2 regions of the Alteromonas sp. AWJ4_197 genome follow, and region 2 is predicted to be linked to the other one. Evidence: riboswitches for the same ligand, from Rfam matches in the RefSeq annotation. Region 2 holds a riboswitch; the other holds the start of a gene.
The links. Region 2 has a riboswitch for thiamine pyrophosphate ahead of thiC (phosphomethylpyrimidine synthase ThiC). Riboswitches for the same ligand answer to the same signal wherever they lie in the genome.
Positions count from the first base shown of each region.

Region 1 (5,136 bases), on a different contig from region 2:
AGGCAAAGATGACCTTCTCTTCAGCGGCCCCGCTTAAAGCGGCGTAGTGTTTATACAAGCGCAAAGCGGCTTCGTCATTTAACTGATTAATCGCAGCACAGGATGCCACATCAAAATAACGATTGCCGCTGGCAGCATATTCCCAGTCTACGATAACGGGTTTAGCGCCACCGGCTCCGGTTCTCACAATGTGCGGCAAAGACAGATCGTTGTGACAAAGCACCGCCTGTTCAGCAGGCGGCTGCTGTGCATCACCGGAATCAATCACGTTTCTCAATGCTTCAGCCAGGGGATGACTGCTCTCAAGATCTGCACTTTCAAAATAGCGCACCAGTCTGGGCTCAAGACACAGAGGTGGCGCGTCAATAGCTGTACAGTGAATGGTGTGTAACGCAACGGCGAGCAGAATGATGCTGTCTTCACTGTTTGCGTTGTTCGCCGGTTCCGCATCCGTGGTGACCCAGCGTTCTGCCCACAGCGTGCAGTCAGGACTCAGCCACACAGGTTCAGGCGCAATGCCCTGACGGAACAGGCTGCTCTGAAGCGTAAACTGAGCATGTTTGTTTACACCGGTAAAACTATCACCGGCAGACCACTTAACAGCGAACTCACGCTCACCGTCAGTGATATTGAACAGGCGGTTCACATCCCCGCCCTGCCGTGATTCACAGATGGCATTACCGCTAAGCTTCAACGGCTCTGCTAACGCTTTAACGATAAGCGCGGGCGTCATGTTCCTGCATCTTCCATTGTTTCAGCCATTGTGCATAACCAAATACGGCAAATCCGACATATCCCAGAAACAGACACGCTGACAACATCAGGCCGCTTTGTGCGTAAAGATAAGCTGAAGCCAGATTGATCACTATCCAGTACAACCAGTTCTGTAAAACCTTATGGGCCACCATCACGGTAGTCACCACACTGACCACCTGAATGCTTGCATCAAGCAGCAGATGTTCGCTGTTGAACTGCCCCTGTGCCCAGAGGGATAAGCCCCAGGCAATCAGGAGTAGTCCCGGCACCAGCATGGCATGGGTATACCATGGCCAGGAATGCACCCGGTCGTCGCCGGCAGCCTGACGATTCCACTGATAATACCCGTATCCTGCCATCACCATGTAATACAGATTCAGGATGGCCTGAAACGGCAGTGTGACCTGCCAGAAGAGCCAGGTATAAATAGCCGTGCTGATAAATGCACAAAGCCAGCACCAGCGGTTTTGCCTGGCAGCCAGCCAGACATAGGCCAGCGCCAGCACCACAGCAACCCACTCGGCCAGTGATGTCGCGGCTATCTGTTCAAAGAAATGCGGGATGAAATCAGTCATCCTGATCCTTACGGGCCTGCATCACATCGAAGTTCAGAAACTTGGCCACAAAAATGGCCTGCCCGACTTCTTCATGGGTGCGCTGCATTTCTTTCCCCAGTACCGCCATAACGTCGGCATACTCGCCGGTGACCTGTGTACTGGTAGAACAGGTCGTCACATCAAGGGTGTCGTAACTGTTCAGTCTGTCAATGAACGACTTTATGGGTGGAATGTATTCATTCACCAGAGGATACAGAGATAACTCAACCATGACCTGCATAGAGATTCCTTAAAATTGAAAACGGGCTGTGACGCCGAACTGTCTGCCGTCACCTAACTGATAATAAGGTTCAGCAAACTCATAGTAATCACGGGGGTCGTTACTGAATCCACCGAAACCGCGGGTGTACCAGGTTTTATCAAACACGTTCTTCACCCACAGTGTGGTGCGCAACATGCCTTTTACCCAGGTGATATCTGTGTTGTACAACGTTGTGGCCGGCGCTGTTTCATCATGGCCATCAGAGAAGCGGTATTCGTCTTTAAAGTCCATATCAGCGCGCCATACCAGAGAATCAGTCAGCCACAACTCACTGAACAGGTTCGCTGTATATCTGGGTGCCTGAGCCTGACGCTGCTTACTGACATATTCACCGTCGGCTGTCTCGTAACCTTCAAAGGTGGCACTGAGGTAACCGGCGCTGGCCTGCACTGTCCAGGACGACGTTGCCTGCCAGGAAAGCTCCAGTTCTGCCCCTTTATTTGTGCCCACATCGGCATTCGCCGTAATATCGATAAAGGCGGCAGAACCGTCTTCACGTTCCTGAACATCAAAATCGCTGATTTGGGTATCTTCCCTTTCCATGAAGAAAACTGCTGCGCGGGCTGTCAATTCAGGAACAAACAATTTGCCTTTGTAGCCTGCCTCATAGTTCCAGTTGTATTCCGCATCAAAGAAGCGGCGCTCGCGGCTAACCTGCTCATCATAGTTAATGCCGGCACCTTTGTAGCCTCTGGATACGCTGGCATACAGGTAGTCCCCTCCCATATCCCAGGTCAGTGCAAGTTTGCCGCCGGTCATGGTCGTGTCATCGTCGTACACAACCTGCGCATTATCAGCATAATCATAGGCATAATTTTCAACACGCAGCGCGGACGTCAGCAATAAAGACGGAGTCAGCTGTGTATCAAGCTGACCGTAAACCGCTGTTGTCTGCGGTTCGAAAGTACTGATAAAGTCGCCGTCAGCATAAGTATACTGACGCAGTAGATCCTGTTCACTCTGATTGATGCGGCCGCCGATAACCCAGGTCGTAGTGTCATTGAAGATTTTTTTATCTTCTGCAGAAGTAAAACGCACCTCGGCAGATTGTTGGGAAACATCCCGGTAATATGCATCAAAGGACGTATAGCCCCAGGGGTGGAAACCGGTGTAGGTCCAGTCTTCGTCGTAGCCGTAAGCGATATCATGACCGGCCATAGTCGCAATGATTTCCAGCAAACCTCCGGCAGTTTCATGATTGATATGTGCACTGACCGCTTTAGTTTCCTGCTCATCAAAGCCGGGTTCATCAGACAATGTGTGACGGTTGTTATCCAGTGAGAAAGCATCGTAACCGTTATTGATATCGTACCAGCGTAAATCCACCGCAACGGATGTTTTGTCAGTCACATCCCACAGTGTGCCCAGCCTTACTGCATTCTCATGAATCCCGTTGGTATCGTCGGCACCCAAAAAGTCATTTTCAATAAAACCGTCACTGCTGTTGTGCACAAATGCTGCACGCCAGGCCAGAGAATCAGACGCTTGTCCGCCATGGGCACCTTCAGCGCGGAAGAAAGATGTGTTTCCCACAGACAATTCAAAATGACTGTCACTCTCTTCTGAGGGGGCATTGCTGACAATCTTAACCGCACCAGCCAGGGCACCGGTTCCGAAGACTGTCGCCTGCGGTCCCCGGTAAACTTCTACCTGCTGTGTATCAAAAAGTACACCTGCTGCAGCAAGACCGGAGAAATCAAAATCGTCGACCAGGAAACTGACTGAAGGATTAATCGGTTCAGCAAACTGGCTGCGCTCACCAATCCCCCGGATCTGAATAAAACGTCCGCGGGATGCTCCGGCCGCAAAATTCACATTCGGCGCAATACTTAATACGTTGTCAATATAGGTAGCCTGACGGCTGTCCAGGCGGTTGCCTGATAACACAGAAGCGCTGGCACTGAGTTGATCGAGAGTCGCTGTGCGGAAATCACCGCTGACGGTAATACGTTCGATGTCTGCTGTGTCATCAGCAAAAGCAGGCAGTGCAAGTAGTGCGAGAAGGATTGCGTTTTTTTTCATTAGGATCTCTTTAATCATCAAAAAGATCCGGCTTTACGGCAGGTATTGAGGTTTTCAGATTGCTTTTATCACCATCCCTACGCCGGTATTATCCGGATCAGGTTTAAGGGTTCCCATGGAATGGATCTCAGCCGTAAAGACGGCACCCCTTGGCCTAATGCTTATTACGGAGTCCGCAAATTAAGCGAGGGCAGTCTAACAACTTCAGTGACTTAGTCAAGTTGCCGGCAGCCCCGAAAAAGCAATAAAAAAGCCCGCGATGTGACGTGGCGGGCAATGAAGGTCAGGCGACCTTCTGATTCTGGCGTCTTGTGCGCCATCCCATAAACCCTATTCCCAGAAGGATCAGTGACATGGCGGTTGGCTCACTGACTTCTGTAATAGAGGCATTCCGGAAGCGAACCTTCATATCTCCGCAACCGCTGGCTGCATCACAATCGTTAATGAATACGATGTCGGTAATAAGTCCTGACATGTAATCATCCAGAGTAATAGAGAAGGTCTCCCAGGCTGGTTCGCTGGTATAAGTAAAGTCATCCAGACCGAAATTCTGTGTGCCACCCAGAGCAAACGTGCGGCTGGCATCGTTATTCTGTTCACCGGCAGAGAAATCTGCCAGCCAGATCCCGCCAATCTCAGAGTAAGGGTTTGCATTAGTATTGTTGTTGCCCGGCGTCATACGAAATTCAAATGACAACAAAATATCTGAAGCAGAATTGTCTAAATCCAGGCTCTGGATCCCGAAAGCATCATCCAGATTTAGTGTGAACCAGCTGTTTTCGCGCAGGTTCAGTACGCTGCCATTATTTGTCCATGTTCCGTAGTTAGACGTGCCGCTTTGTTGATGTGCAGTCAAAGTCTGGGCTGCGAAGTCAATATCGTAGCTGCTGATAATGTTGGCGTTAGCCGTGAATGCCGCACAGAAGCCGGTTAGCAGGGCTGCAGTTTTGATGCTAAATTTCATTTATGTTCCTTGAGCAGTGTGTGCCTGAAAATAGTTAAACAACTTCACTGCAACCCGGCTGTCTTATGGCGGTATAAGACCCGTGGCTTTCCGTCCCTGCCTCACGACAGGTTTGGCAAATCTACTCTGTGGAAGTGACGTTTCCACCAATGAGTCGACGGTTGTAATGATAGGGAGAGGCCCGCAAGTAAAACAGGACACTTCTGAACGAAATCCGGTACAAATTTGTACCAACACAAAATTCACCCTTTTTCTGTCAAGCCACAGGTAATTCTTATATCCTTGACTGAAGGGATCCGGTATAGGGAGCAAACGTGCAGTATCACGGTTTTTTCTGGTCGGCAGTCATCCGCGCTTTATTGAGTCTGAGAAGGGATAACGGACTTGATAACGAATATGACACAACGATGCTCGAAAGCGTCACACAAATAGAAAATGAGAAAATGGACGATGACGGGCTGGCGTCTATTCTTCACTCTCTTTGTCCTGCCAGTGAATATGAGACAATTGGCCGC
Region 1 covers NZ_JBSWWW010000005.1:267,186-272,321, reverse strand. The annotation lists gene ACXAGC_RS12895 (phosphotransferase) at 1-733, opposite strand, end outside; gene pnuC (nicotinamide riboside transporter PnuC) at 711-1,331, opposite strand; gene ACXAGC_RS12885 (hypothetical protein) at 1,324-1,593, opposite strand; gene ACXAGC_RS12880 (TonB-dependent receptor) at 1,603-3,657, opposite strand; TPP riboswitch at 3,715-3,817, opposite strand; gene ACXAGC_RS12875 (hypothetical protein) at 3,941-4,621, opposite strand; cyclic di-GMP riboswitch class I at 4,667-4,748, opposite strand; gene ACXAGC_RS12870 (helix-turn-helix domain-containing protein) at 4,936-5,136, shown strand, end outside.
Region 1: another riboswitch for thiamine pyrophosphate. It lies ahead of ACXAGC_RS12880 (TonB-dependent receptor); the one in region 2 lies ahead of thiC (phosphomethylpyrimidine synthase ThiC).

Region 2 (5,136 bases):
AACACGGAAGGTTAATGGCTTCCAGTGTGGTAAACGGTAAGTGGGTAATTCAAGAATGAACGGCATGTCTGACTCTTCCAGATCTCCCGGTAAGAAGCGCGACAGAAACTGGCTGACAATCAGGGCCGTAATAATACCGAAGAAATACAGGCCGAAGAAGGCAGCCCCCTGAAGACCAAAAATGCCCAGGAAAGTACCGTCTTCCGGCACCAGTACCGCAACCAGCAAGGCATAAACCGGCAAACGGGCTGAACAGGACATCAGCGGGATGGTCAGCATGGTGATAAGGCGCTTGTGCGGCGACTCGATAGTACGGGCCGCCATGATGGCAGGAATGGCGCAGGCATGACCCGAAAGATAAGGAATAAAACTTCTGCCTGATAAACCCACTGCGCTCAACGGGCGGTGACACATCAGCGCCGCGCGGGCAAGATAACCGCTGTCTTCCAGCAAGCCGATAATGAAGGTCAGTACCATAATTTGCGGTACGAACACCAGGAAAGAGCCTAAGCCGCCGAATATGGCGTCGTTAAAAAAGTCGGTAACAATACCTTCTGGCGTAATGGCACTGACACCTTCAGCAACGCTGCCGATCAGCGTTTCCACGCCGTCCATCAGGGGGGCTGCGAGGGTAAAAATACTCTGGAAGAGTACGAACATGACGCCGAGGAATACCAGAGAGCCGGTCCAGCTGTTTAACAGGAAGCGGTCGAAGCTGTTCTGATTTTTCAGCACAACATCCAGTTGCAGGCCGTACTTTGAAGCCAGTGCCTGACTCTGGTTTACCGCGGACTCCCCTTCTGCCAGGGATGTCGTCGGGACATGACCTGACGGCGCTCTGGCAACAGACAGCATGGTCTGCTTAAATTCGTGTAACCCGTCCAGGGTTCTTGCCGACAGTGCCATTACCGGACTACCCAATTCTTTACTCAGCGTCTCTGTGTCGATATCTTCGCCGATCCTGCGGACTTCGTCGATGAAGTTGAGGGCAAAGAGTACAGCTTTATTGTTGGCTTTTGCCAGTTTCTGCACCTGCAGCCCCAGCACTAAACTGCGCTCTAAACGGGTGGCATCAAGTACACAAACCACAAGAGAGGTATCGTCACGTTCTACCGATGCGGTGATTTCTTTAATTGCGATTTCTTCATCACGGCTCAGGCCACGAAGCGTATAAGTGCCGGGCAAGTCCACCACTTCAAAATCCTGACATTGACCCCGTTTAACTTCCACGGTAACACCGGGATAATTAGCGACTTTTTGTCGCAGACCGGTTAATTGATTGAATAAAAGACTCTTACCGGAATTGGGCTTTCCGACCATTAAAATGCGTTGCATGAAAAAGAGGTATCCTGTTACTGGCGACAGCGGAAAAGTGAGCGTTAGTTACGCACTTCAACTTCGATTTGTGCGGCGAGATTTTCTTCGATAGCAAACACACTGCCACCCAGTTGCATCACGATTGGCCCACCCAGCGGGCCTTTTCTGACACACTGAATATCTCTGCCAACTTGAATGCCCATTTCAGAAAGCCGCTCTTTCACATTCTCAGCCAGGTCTGAATTAACCGAGCTGATTAACGCCTGCTGTTTGGTAGTAAGTTCCCACAACGTCATAGGATGTCTCTGTAGTAAGTGCTGTTTGCCTATTCTTTACCGAACAGCAAAATCCGGTGCTCCGGACCTGAAAATCTGTTGGAAGAGTACAAGAAAGTGGAGATATGAACCAGATACTTTCTGCGTTGCAACGTTGAAAGCCCCAACTCTGTCGTTAAGACAAAGCTTGTTTTCTTTTCTAATCCATGATTATAGTAAAAACAGAACTTGTCGGAGTGCTTCGTCTTTCACATGAAAGCAAGCTGAGACCGCATTGCGGGATCCGTAGAACCTGATCAGGCTAATACCTGCGAAGGGAACAAGCAGCAACACCGTTCCACCATCACAACAGACGACCGTCTGTTTGCCGGTGTTGCCCCTTGTGTACTCACTCCTGACAAGCATTTATCACCCGAAAAGGAACAAATGCTATGTCAACACGACGCGAGAAACGCCAGCAGGCACAAACATTTATACAATCACTGAAAGGTGAAGCTTTTCCTAATTCTTTCCGCCAGTACGAGGAAGGATCTGTCCCGTCCATTCGTGTGCCCATGCGGATGATTGCCCAGTCTCCTACCCGCATCAGCGAACAGGAAGAAGAAATCAATCCGGATATTCCCGTATACGACGCCTCCGGTGTATTTGGCGACCCGGCCTGTGAAGTCGATGTGACCAGAGGCATTCCGCATTGCCGCGCTGAGTGGATTAACGCACGAAGCGATACGCAAGCCATTGCCGCATCTGAATCATCCTATACGCAGGCGCGGGATGCAGACATCACCTCAGAATCTATTCGTTTTCAGGCGAAAAATACCATCCGTAAAGCCGCTGCCGGCAAGGTAGTAACGCAATTGCACTATGCCCGCCTGGGCATAGTGACGCCGGAGATGGAATACATCGCGATCCGCGAAAATATGGGTCGCGCTGCGATCAAAAATGAACTGTTGAACCAGCAGCACAAAGGAGAAGCCTTCGGCGCAAACATACCACCGGAAATCACCGGCGAGTTCGTGCGCCGTGAAGTCGCAGAAGGCCGGGCGATTATTCCGGCCAACATCAACCACCCTGAAGCTGAGCCGATGATTATCGGACGAAACTTCCTGGTCAAAGTGAATGCCAACATCGGTAATTCCGCGGTGACCTCGTCCATTGAAGAGGAAGTGGAAAAGCTGGTCTGGGCCACACGCTGGGGCGCAGACACCATCATGGACTTATCCACCGGCCGCAATATTCACGAAACCCGTGAATGGCTGCTGCGTAACAGCCCGGTGCCCATTGGCACAGTGCCCATTTATCAGGCGCTGGAAAAGGTCAATGGCGTCGCTGAAGATCTCGACTGGCCGGTTTTTCGTGACACCCTGATTGAACAGGCAGAGCAAGGGGTGGATTATTTTACTATCCATGCCGGCGTGCGCTTACCCTTTGTACCGTTAACCGCTAAGCGCGTTACGGGTATCGTGTCCCGTGGTGGTGCCATTATGGCGAAATGGTGTTTGTATCATCATCAGGAAAGTTTTCTGTATGAACATTTCCGCGAAATCTGTGAAATCTGCGCTCAATATGACGTAAGCCTGTCACTGGGTGACGGTCTGCGCCCCGGTTCCGTTGCAGACGCCAACGATGAAGCACAATTTGCCGAGCTGCGCACCTTAGGCGAACTCACAGCTATCGCGTGGGAATATGACGTTCAGGTGATGATAGAAGGTCCGGGCCACGTGCCTATGCACCTGATCAAAGAGAACATGGATGAGCAGTTATCTCATTGTCATGGCGCACCGTTTTACACCCTTGGTCCGCTGACAACGGATATCGCCCCGGGGTATGACCATTTCACGTCCGGGATCGGCGCAGCACTGATTGGCTGGTATGGCTGTGCCATGCTTTGCTACGTCACCCCCAAAGAGCATCTTGGCCTGCCGGATAAAGAAGATGTGAAGCAGGGCCTGATTACTTACAAAATTGCCGCCCACGCAGCAGACCTGGCAAAAGGTCACCCCGGCGCACAAATACGCGACAATGCCATGTCGAAAGCCCGCTTTGAGTTTCGCTGGGAAGACCAGTTTAATCTGGCACTGGATCCGTTTACCGCCCGCGCCTATCACGACGAAACCCTGCCGCAAGCTTCAAGCAAGGTGGCGCACTTCTGCTCCATGTGCGGTCCGAAATTCTGCTCCATGAAGATTTCTCAGGAAGTCCGTGACCATGCACAGGCGGAAGAAGCGAAGCAACAGGGCATGGCCGATATGGCGAAGAAGTTTTCTGCCTCCGGCCGCGCTCTCTACGTTGATGCTGCCGTTGCTGAGGGCGAATAATGTTACCCCGTGTTTTAACCATTGGCGGCACCGACAGCTCCGGCGCCGCCGGTTTACAGCAGGACCAGCGTGCGCTGCAATGTTTTGCTGTCCACCAGCTCAATGTGGTGTCGCTGGTCAGCGCGCAAACTCATGACAGCGTGCTGCACGTTTCTCCGGTATCGCCGGCGTCATTTTCGGCACAACTGCAAGTCGCTTTTCAGCCGCAGATCCCTGCGGTGATAAAGGTGGGTGCGCTGGCGAATGATGAACAGATCCGTGTGCTTATTAAGAAACTGTCTGAATATCCGCAAATTCCCGTAATTTGGGACCCTGTATTACAGACATCATCAAAGAGTAAGCTCGGTGAATTATCGTTTGATGCTATCGCCGGACTATTGCCCTACGTCACGCTCATCACGCCGAACTATGGTGAACTGGCCTGGCTGACAGGCTTTACGTTACGGCAAGCCAAAGATGAGCTGGCAGCAGCCCATCAGCTTATCGCTTCCGGCTGCGATCAGGTACTGGTAAAAGGCGGTCACAGACCAGAGTCATCGCTCCGGCCCGACTCCGGGAACGCGGCGGAAATCTGTGATGTGCTGTACAGCAAAGAAAACGTCCGGCGTTTTGTGCACAAAGCACGGCAGCCTTTTGATTTAAGGGGTTCCGGTTGCCTGCTTGCATCGGCTATCGCCGGTGCATTGGCTGAGCAATACTTTACCGAAGATGCGGTTTCGCTGGCCGCAGCTGTGGTTGCCGCAGCCTGGCAACAGGCTGAGCTTGTTCTGACTGAAACGGCTGTCCTTCATCGCCCACCGTCTGAACGTGGGATGCTCGTTGAACAACAGGCCCCGTCGCTTCCCGCCTCACTGCTTCCCTACTTCCCGGCAGTTTTTGAAGGCTTGATACCGGCAAAGAATAACTATTCTTTCCCTAACTTGCTGGATTCTGCGCCCGGGCTTTACCCGGTGGTCGACAGCCTTGAATGGCTGCAGCGCCTTCTCCCTTTAAATCTTAAGATTATCCAGTTGCGGATAAAATCCGCCGGTACAGCGCTGAGTGAAACCATCCGCGAAGCAGTAACTATGGCTGCCGGTTACAACACCCAGCTTTTCATCAACGACCACTGGCAACTGGCTATTGAACACGGGGCATATGGTGTGCATCTCGGGCAGGAAGATCTCGCCACTGCCGATTTGAGTGCCATTGCCCGTGCCGGGTTGCGGCTGGGCATTTCGACTCACGGA
Region 2 covers NZ_JBSWWW010000003.1:178,022-183,157, forward strand. The annotation lists gene feoB (ferrous iron transporter B) at 1-1,335, opposite strand, end outside; gene ACXAGC_RS07400 (FeoA family protein) at 1,380-1,613, opposite strand; TPP riboswitch at 1,815-1,928, shown strand; gene thiC (phosphomethylpyrimidine synthase ThiC) at 2,024-3,907, shown strand; gene thiE (thiamine phosphate synthase) at 3,907-5,136, shown strand, end outside.